Linked DNA regions of Chondromyces crocatus. The protein of the gene in region 1 interacts with the protein of each later gene in a pairwise test. Links are inferred from orthologs where the notes say so. Each region holds a gene or a part of one and is shown in the gene's direction. Other genes may lie near its edges. The genes, in order: mrdA and CMC5_RS06655.

The links.
Region 2: the proteins of mrdA (region 1) and CMC5_RS06655 interact in binary tests that used the Escherichia coli proteins (3 or more experiments, as listed by UniProt). The link is inferred for Chondromyces crocatus from one-to-one orthologs.

The regions. Positions count from the first base shown.
Region 1 is NZ_CP012159.1:5,164,528-5,167,836, forward strand. The notes cover bases 3-3,002. They hold mrdA (penicillin-binding protein 2), read left to right. Parts: upstream 3-506; coding sequence 507-2,498; downstream 2,499-3,002. Other genes in these bases: CMC5_RS19065 (hypothetical protein), read left to right, coding at 3-510; rodA (rod shape-determining protein RodA), read left to right, coding at 2,495-3,002. Outside these bases: more of CMC5_RS19065, read left to right, coding at 1-2; more of rodA, read left to right, coding at 3,003-3,309. UniProt on the Escherichia coli protein: Catalyzes cross-linking of the peptidoglycan cell wall. Responsible for the determination of the rod shape of the cell. Is probably required for lateral peptidoglycan synthesis and maintenance of the correct diameter during lateral and centripetal growth.
Region 2 is NZ_CP012159.1:1,775,790-1,779,197, reverse strand. The notes cover bases 99-3,197. They hold CMC5_RS06655 (penicillin-binding protein 1A), read left to right. Parts: upstream 99-409; coding sequence 410-2,986; downstream 2,987-3,197. Other genes in these bases: CMC5_RS06650 (hypothetical protein), read left to right, coding at 3,157-3,197; CMC5_RS06660 (serine/threonine protein kinase), read left to right, coding at 99-306. Also shown: more of CMC5_RS06660, read left to right, coding at 1-98; more of CMC5_RS06650, read left to right, coding at 3,198-3,408. UniProt on the Escherichia coli protein: Cell wall formation. Synthesis of cross-linked peptidoglycan from the lipid intermediates.

The DNA.
Region 1 (3,309 bases):
CTCGCCGTGGGCATCACGCTGCTGGTGATGCAGTCGAACCTCTTCCGGTTGATCGGGAAGCTCGACATCCCGGGCGCGACGCCGAGCCTGCTCCTGCCGCTCATCGTGTTCATGGGCGTCCACGAGTACTCGATGGCGCGTGGTGCCGCGCTGGCGTTCCTGCTGGGTTATCTGCTGGATCTGTTCGCCGGGGCGCCTGTCGGACTGTTCACCTTCATCACGGTGACCACGTTCGTGGTGGCGCGCGCCGCAGGGGTTCGCCTTGCGGCGCAGACGTTCTTGACCAAGCTTGCCCTCGCCTTCGTGTTCGGGCTGGTGGAGGGCGTGCTGGTGGTCATTCTGACGGCGATCTTCGGGGGTGACGCGGCGAGGCCACGGGCGCTGGCGTTGCTCGTGGCGCCGCACGCGGTGTCGACGGCCATCGTGGCGCCGCTCGTGTTCCGGCTGGCCGAGCGCGTGCATCAGATCACGATCACCGTGCCTCGGCCGGGTGAGGGAGGCGCGCGGTGAGCTTGCTGGTCCAGCGCTCCGACGTCAGCGAGTTCCGGCGGCGCTTCCGCTGGATCGCGCTGTTCATGCTGCTCGCGCTGCTCGGTCTCATCGTGAGGCTGTTCTACTTGCAGATCCTCGAGTCGGACGAGAACAGCGCGATCGCGCGCGAGAACATCGTCCGGAGGATCACGCTGGCGACGACGCGCGGGATCATCCGTGATCGCAACGGCGAGGTGCTGGCGGCGAGCCGGCCTTCGTACAACGTGTACGTGGTGCCTCGGCGTCTCGACATGGAGACGGTATGGCCGAGGTTGATGCAGTACCTGGGCGTGGGGGTCGACGAGCAGGCGCGCCTGCAGACGTTGATCACGGCGATCCGCGCCGGCGACAGCCCGCGGAAGAACCAGCAGATCCTGCTCAAGGAGGACATCTCCCGCGACGCGGTGGCGAGCCTCAAGACGCACGAGGCGGAGCTGCCGGGCATCGACGTGGTGCCCGTGCCGGTGCGCTACTACCCGTTCGAGGAGGTGGGGTCGCACGTGCTCGGCTACATGGCCGAGGTGGACGCGGAGCGGCTCGCGACGCTGCGCAGCGAGGGCTACGTGGAGGGGGATCGCCTCGGCGTGGTCGGGATCGAGCGGGCGTGGGAGAGCTACCTGCGGGGGACGCGCGGCTGGGAGAAGGTGCTGGTCGACGCGCGAGGGAGGCGGCGCCCGGGAGGCGAGGGGATCATCGATGATCCGCGGCGGGTGGATCCGATCCCGGGGCGCGATCTGCGGCTGACGCTGGATGCAGGCATCCAGAAGTCGATCGACAAGGCGATGCGCGGGCAGCTCGCCGGCGGTGTGGCGATGGTGGACGTGCGGACGGGGCGAATCCTCGGGCTGTACTCCAAGCCAGGCTACGACTCGAACGCGCTCTCGGGCGGGTCGGGCAAGCAGGTGATCCGGGATGCGTTCCGGCGCCTCTACTCGGATCCGCTGAAGCCGGCGCTCGACAAGACGCTCTCGGGTGCGTACCCGCCGGGCTCGACGTTCAAACCGTTCACGGCGCTGGCCGCGCTGGAGAAGGGGCTCATCGATCCGCGGCAGGGCAGCCAGTGCCGGGGCGCGCTGACGTTCGGCAAGCGTACGTTCCGCTGCACGCACGTGCACGGCGCGGTGGCGATGCAGCGGGCGATCACCGTGTCCTGCAACGTGTACTTCTACCGGCTCGCCGCGGAGTACGGCGTCGGGATGGATCTCATCGCCGAGATGGGGCAGCGCTTCGGGTTCGGGGCGCGCACGGGCATCGGGATCAATGCCGAGGCAAGCGGGCGCATGCCGACGAAGGCGTGGATGACGCTCCGGAACAAGGGGCAATTCCGGCTGGGCTTCGGGTTGAATGCGGCCATCGGTCAAGGCGCGACGACGGTGACGGTGCTCCAGCTGGCGCTGGCGTACGCGGCGCTGGCCAATGGCGGGACGCTGTACCAGCCGCAGATCGTGCGCGCCGTGGAGACGTCCGCCGGGACGGTGGTGCAGGAGTTCTCGCCGCGCGTGCGGCGTCAGATCGAGCTGCGCCCGGAGAACCTGGATCTCGTGCACCGCGCCATGGTCGGCGGCGTGAACGAAGAGGGCGGGACCGCGTACCGGGTCCGCGTCGCCGGCGTCGACATGGCCGGCAAGACGGGCACCGCGCAGGTGTCGCACAAGCTCGCGCGCGGGCAGGAGGCGGAGAAGGTGTGGTACTTCAACCGCGAGCACGCCTGGTTCGCCGGCTACGCGCCGACACGGGCGCCCGAGGTCGCGGTGGTGGTGCTGGTCGAGCACGGCGGCGCAGGCGGTAAGCACGCAGCGCCGGTGGCGTTCGAGGTGATCCGGGCCTACCAGGAGCTGGAGCGTCAGCACCGCGAGGTGCAAACGAAGGGGCCGCCGAAGCCAGGCGCGAACCCCTCACAGGCAGGGTCGCGTCCAGGAGGCGAGCGGCCGCGCAAGCGTCCGGGTGGGCGAGGAGGTCCGCGATGATCAGCGATGGGCTGGCAGGTGAAGAGCGTGACCATTTCGACTGGCCGCTGTTCATCGGCACGGTGCTGATCGGTGTGCTCGGGGTGATCAACCTCTACAGCGCGACCAGCGTGTACTCGGGGGCGCGCGCCGAGCTGTACATCAGCCAGGTTTACTGGCTGTTCGTCGGTGGGATCATCGGGGGCGTGCTGGTCGCGATCGACTACAGGCACCTCGAGCGGCTCGGGTACATCCTGTACACCTTCGGGGTCTTCTCGCTGGCACTGGTGTTCGTCCTCGCGAAGGACGTGCGCGGCTCCGCGCGCTGGATCGAGTTCGGCGCGTTCCGCTTTCAGCCCAGCGAGTTCATGAAGATCTTTCTGGTGATCGCGCTGGCGAAGTTCCTGCACGACGATCCGCGCAACGAGGGGCGCACGCTGCGAGATCTGGCAATACCCGCGGCGTTGACGGCGGTGCCGGCGCTGCTGGTGCTGAAGCAGCCCGATCTGGGGACGGCGTCGATCCTGACCTTCGTCTTCCTCACCATCGCAGCACTGACCAAGCTGCGCTGGAAGAGCATCGTCCTCTTCCTGGGGACGGTGATCGCCTCGATGCCGATCATCTGGACGTATGTGTTGCTGCCGTACCAGAAGGACCGTGTCCGGGTGTTCCTCAACCCGGAGGGCGATCTGCTGCGGCGCGGGTGGCACGCCTACAACTCGCGTGTGGCGATCGGTGATGGGGGGCTGTTCGGGAGCGGCTACCTGAAGGGGACGCAGAACCAGTTCCTCTTCTTGCCCGACCAGTACACGGACTTCCCGTTCCCGGTGTT
Region 2 (3,408 bases), 3.4 Mb from region 1 along the record:
TTCGCGGGCTCCGCAGGCAAGGGGTTCACGGCAATGATGCCGACGAACAACTCGGCAGTGCTGGAGCAAGCAGCCAAGCAGCACGCGGCGGCGCTCGAGGCGGCCAAGCCAGCGCCGCAAGCTGGCTCTCCGGCGTTTCGACCGGCCCCCACGGTGAAGATGGAGGTGCAGCCGAGCCCACAGATGCGCCCCATCGCCCCACCCCAGCGCCCGACGACCTCTCCCGTCGTCCTCGTCGCCATCGCGGCGGGATGCCTCGTCGCCGGGATCGTGCTCACGATCGTGGCGATGAAGCTTTTCGGCTGATCCTCGTCCGCTGGGCCGTGCTGCGGGGGGCGTGCTAGCGTCCGCGGGCCCTCGGGTCGTCGGGACGGGAAGTGTCGTCTCCGGCGTTCATCAGCACAAAACCATGGCATCTGGGGAAGCAGCGAAGCGAGGGGTGGGCGCGGCGATCGCGCGGTGGCTGAAGCGTCTCGGGCTCGCCCTGCTGGTCCTCGCCGCCCTCGGGGCCGTCGCCGTCGCCGTGGGGATCCAGCGGTTCGAGGCGGAGCTGCCCTCGACCGCCGAGCTCAAGAACTACCAGCCGCCGCAGGTGACGCGCGTGGTCACCCGCGACGGGGCGGTGCTCGGCGAGCTGTTCACCGAGCGGCGCACGGTGGTGCGGATCCAGCAGATCCCGGCCCACGTGAAGCTCGCCGTGCTCGCCGCGGAAGACGCTGGGTTCTACGAGCACGCAGGGCTGAACTACCTGGGCATGCTGCGCGCCCTCGCGGTGAACCTGCGCTCCACCAGCACGCGGCAGGGCGGCAGCACCATCACCCAGCAGGTGGTGAAGAACGTGCTGCTGACGCCGGAGCGCACGTACGATCGCAAGGCGCGCGAGGTCATCCTGTCGCGCAAGATCGAGCAGGAGCTGACGAAGGACGAGATCCTCGAGCTGTACCTGAACAAGATCTACTTCGGTCACAGCCGGTACGGGATCGAGGAGGCGGCGCGCTACTACTTCGGCAAGGGGGTGCGCGACGTCAGTCTGGCCGAGGCGGCGATGCTGGCCGGCGTGGTGAAGGGGCCGGGGGTGTACTCGCCCAGGATCAACCTGCAGAAGGCGACGGCGCGGCGCGCCTTCGTGCTCGATCAGATGCAGGCGAAGGGGTTCGCGGAGGCGGCCCAGGTGGAGACCGCGAAGCGCGAGGCCATGACGCTGGCGGCAGAGCCCGAGGCGCTGAACGAGCTGGCGCCCGAGGTGGTGGCCGAGGCCCAGCGGATGCTCCGCCAGGTGGCGGGGCCCGCCATGGAGCGCGGTGGGTACACGGTCGTCACGACGATCGATCCCGCCCTCCAGAGCGCCGCTCGCGGGGCCGTGCGCAAGAACCTCGACAACTATGCGAAGCGCCACAAGCTGGTCGGCCCGCTGAAGCGCGCGAAGAAGGAGCCGGCGGCGTTCGACGGGTCGCCCTCGGGTTACCGCGTGTTCCGTGGGGTGGTGACGGGCACGGACGACGCGAAGGGGACGCTGAGCGTGCAGGTCGGCACGCTGCGGGGCACGGTCTCGCTGAAGAACGCGGACCGGTACAACCCGAAGGGGCTCAAGCCCAGCGAGTTCGCGGACGTGGGGAAGGTGGTGCGGGTGAGCCTGATGGGCGCAGCGCCGCCATCCGCGGTCGAGGATCGGGAGGGTGACGACGCGGAGCCCGCGGCGGCGGGGACGGTGGTGAACCATGTGCCCGCGCCGGCTGCACCCGCCGCGCCGGTGCCGCTCCGCCTGGAGCTGGGCCCCGAGAGCGCGCTGGTGGCGATCGATGTGCGCACCCGGGAGATCCGGGCCCTGGTGGGCAGCTACGGGGCGACGCGCGGGGGGCTCGATCGGGCGACGTTCGCGAAGCGACAGCCCGGGTCGACGTTCAAGCCGTTCGTGTTCGGGTACGGGATCAAAGCGCGGAGGATGACGCCGGCGACGATCCTGGAGACGAACCCTGCCGCGCTCGGGAGCGACTACAAGCCGCAGAACTACGACGAGAGCGAGGGGCACTCGCCCGCACGCCTCCGGGAGGCGCTGGCGCACAGCGTGAACGTGGCGGCCGTGTCGGCGATGGGGCAGCTCGGGCCCTCGAACGTGGCCGCCTTCGCAAGTTCGCTGGGCATCCACGCGAAGCTCGGTACGGATCTGTCGCTCGCGCTCGGTGCCTACGAGGTGACGCCACGCGAGATGGCGACGGCATACGCCACCATCGCCGCGGGTGGGGTCTACGAGGAGCCTCAACTCATCGTGAAGATCCTGGGACCGGACGGCGCAGAGCTGCCTTTGCCCACGCGGCCGCCGTCGCACCGGGTCATGGAGGAAGCGGAGGCCTATGTGCTGACGAGCTTGCTCAGCTCGGTGGTGCAGAGCGGGACGGGCAAGGCGGCCCGCGCGCTGGGGCGGCCGATCGCTGGCAAGACGGGGACCTCGAACCAGGCGAAGGACACCTGGTTCGTGGGCTTCTCGACGGACGTCGCGTGCGCGGTGTGGACGGGCTACGACGACGCGGTGCCCCTCGGGCGTGGCGAAGCCGGGGCCAGCGCGGCGCTGCCTGCGTTCGTGGAGTTCATGAAGAAGGCGCACGACAAGCGGCCCATCACCGATTTCCCGGCGCCGCGAGGGATCGTGCGGGTGAAGATCGATCCGACGACAGGGTTGCTCGCGAACGAGAACCAGGAGGACGCGCTCACCGAGATCTTCCTGGCTGGCACCGAGCCGACCGAACTCGCTCCCCTGCCCGATGGGGGCGTCGACGGCGGTGACGAGGAGCCAGCGGCCGAGGGGCTCGATGCCGGGGTCGCCGTGGTGGAGGAGCCGAAGAACGAGGGGCTGCCCGAGGTGATCCTGGATCCCGGGGTCGAGGTGAGGCCGACCAAGGCGGAGGATCCGGCACCGACGGTCAAGGAGCGGGACAAGGGCCAGGCGCCCGAACCCCCCGGACACCCCCCAGAGCCGCCTCCTTTCTGAGCGGCGAGGGCCCCGAGCGGCAAGGGCACGTGGCCCACTGGCGCGCGGGCCCGGGTTCGCTGGGACGGGCAACGGCGCGAGGTCCCAGGCGGACGCTTGGGGCCATTTCCGACGGGATTTGAGAGAGCAGCCTCGATGGCACGCACCAGGATGCCGGCGCATGGTGCCGCATGCGCAAGCTCTGGGTCTGCACGCTCTCCCTCGGCGCTCTCCTGCTCGGTGCTTCGGGGTGCTCGAAGAAGACGGATCAGGCGACCTCCCCGGTGCAGCCACCGACCGGCAGCATCGTGAACGGCAGCGAGCCATGTCAGTCCGACGCCGACTGCGTGCCCGCCAGCTGCTGTCATCCCACGGCTTGCGTCGCCAAGGCGAGCGCGCCCGAGTGCGGCGACATCATGTGCACGCAGGAGTGCCGCAAGGGG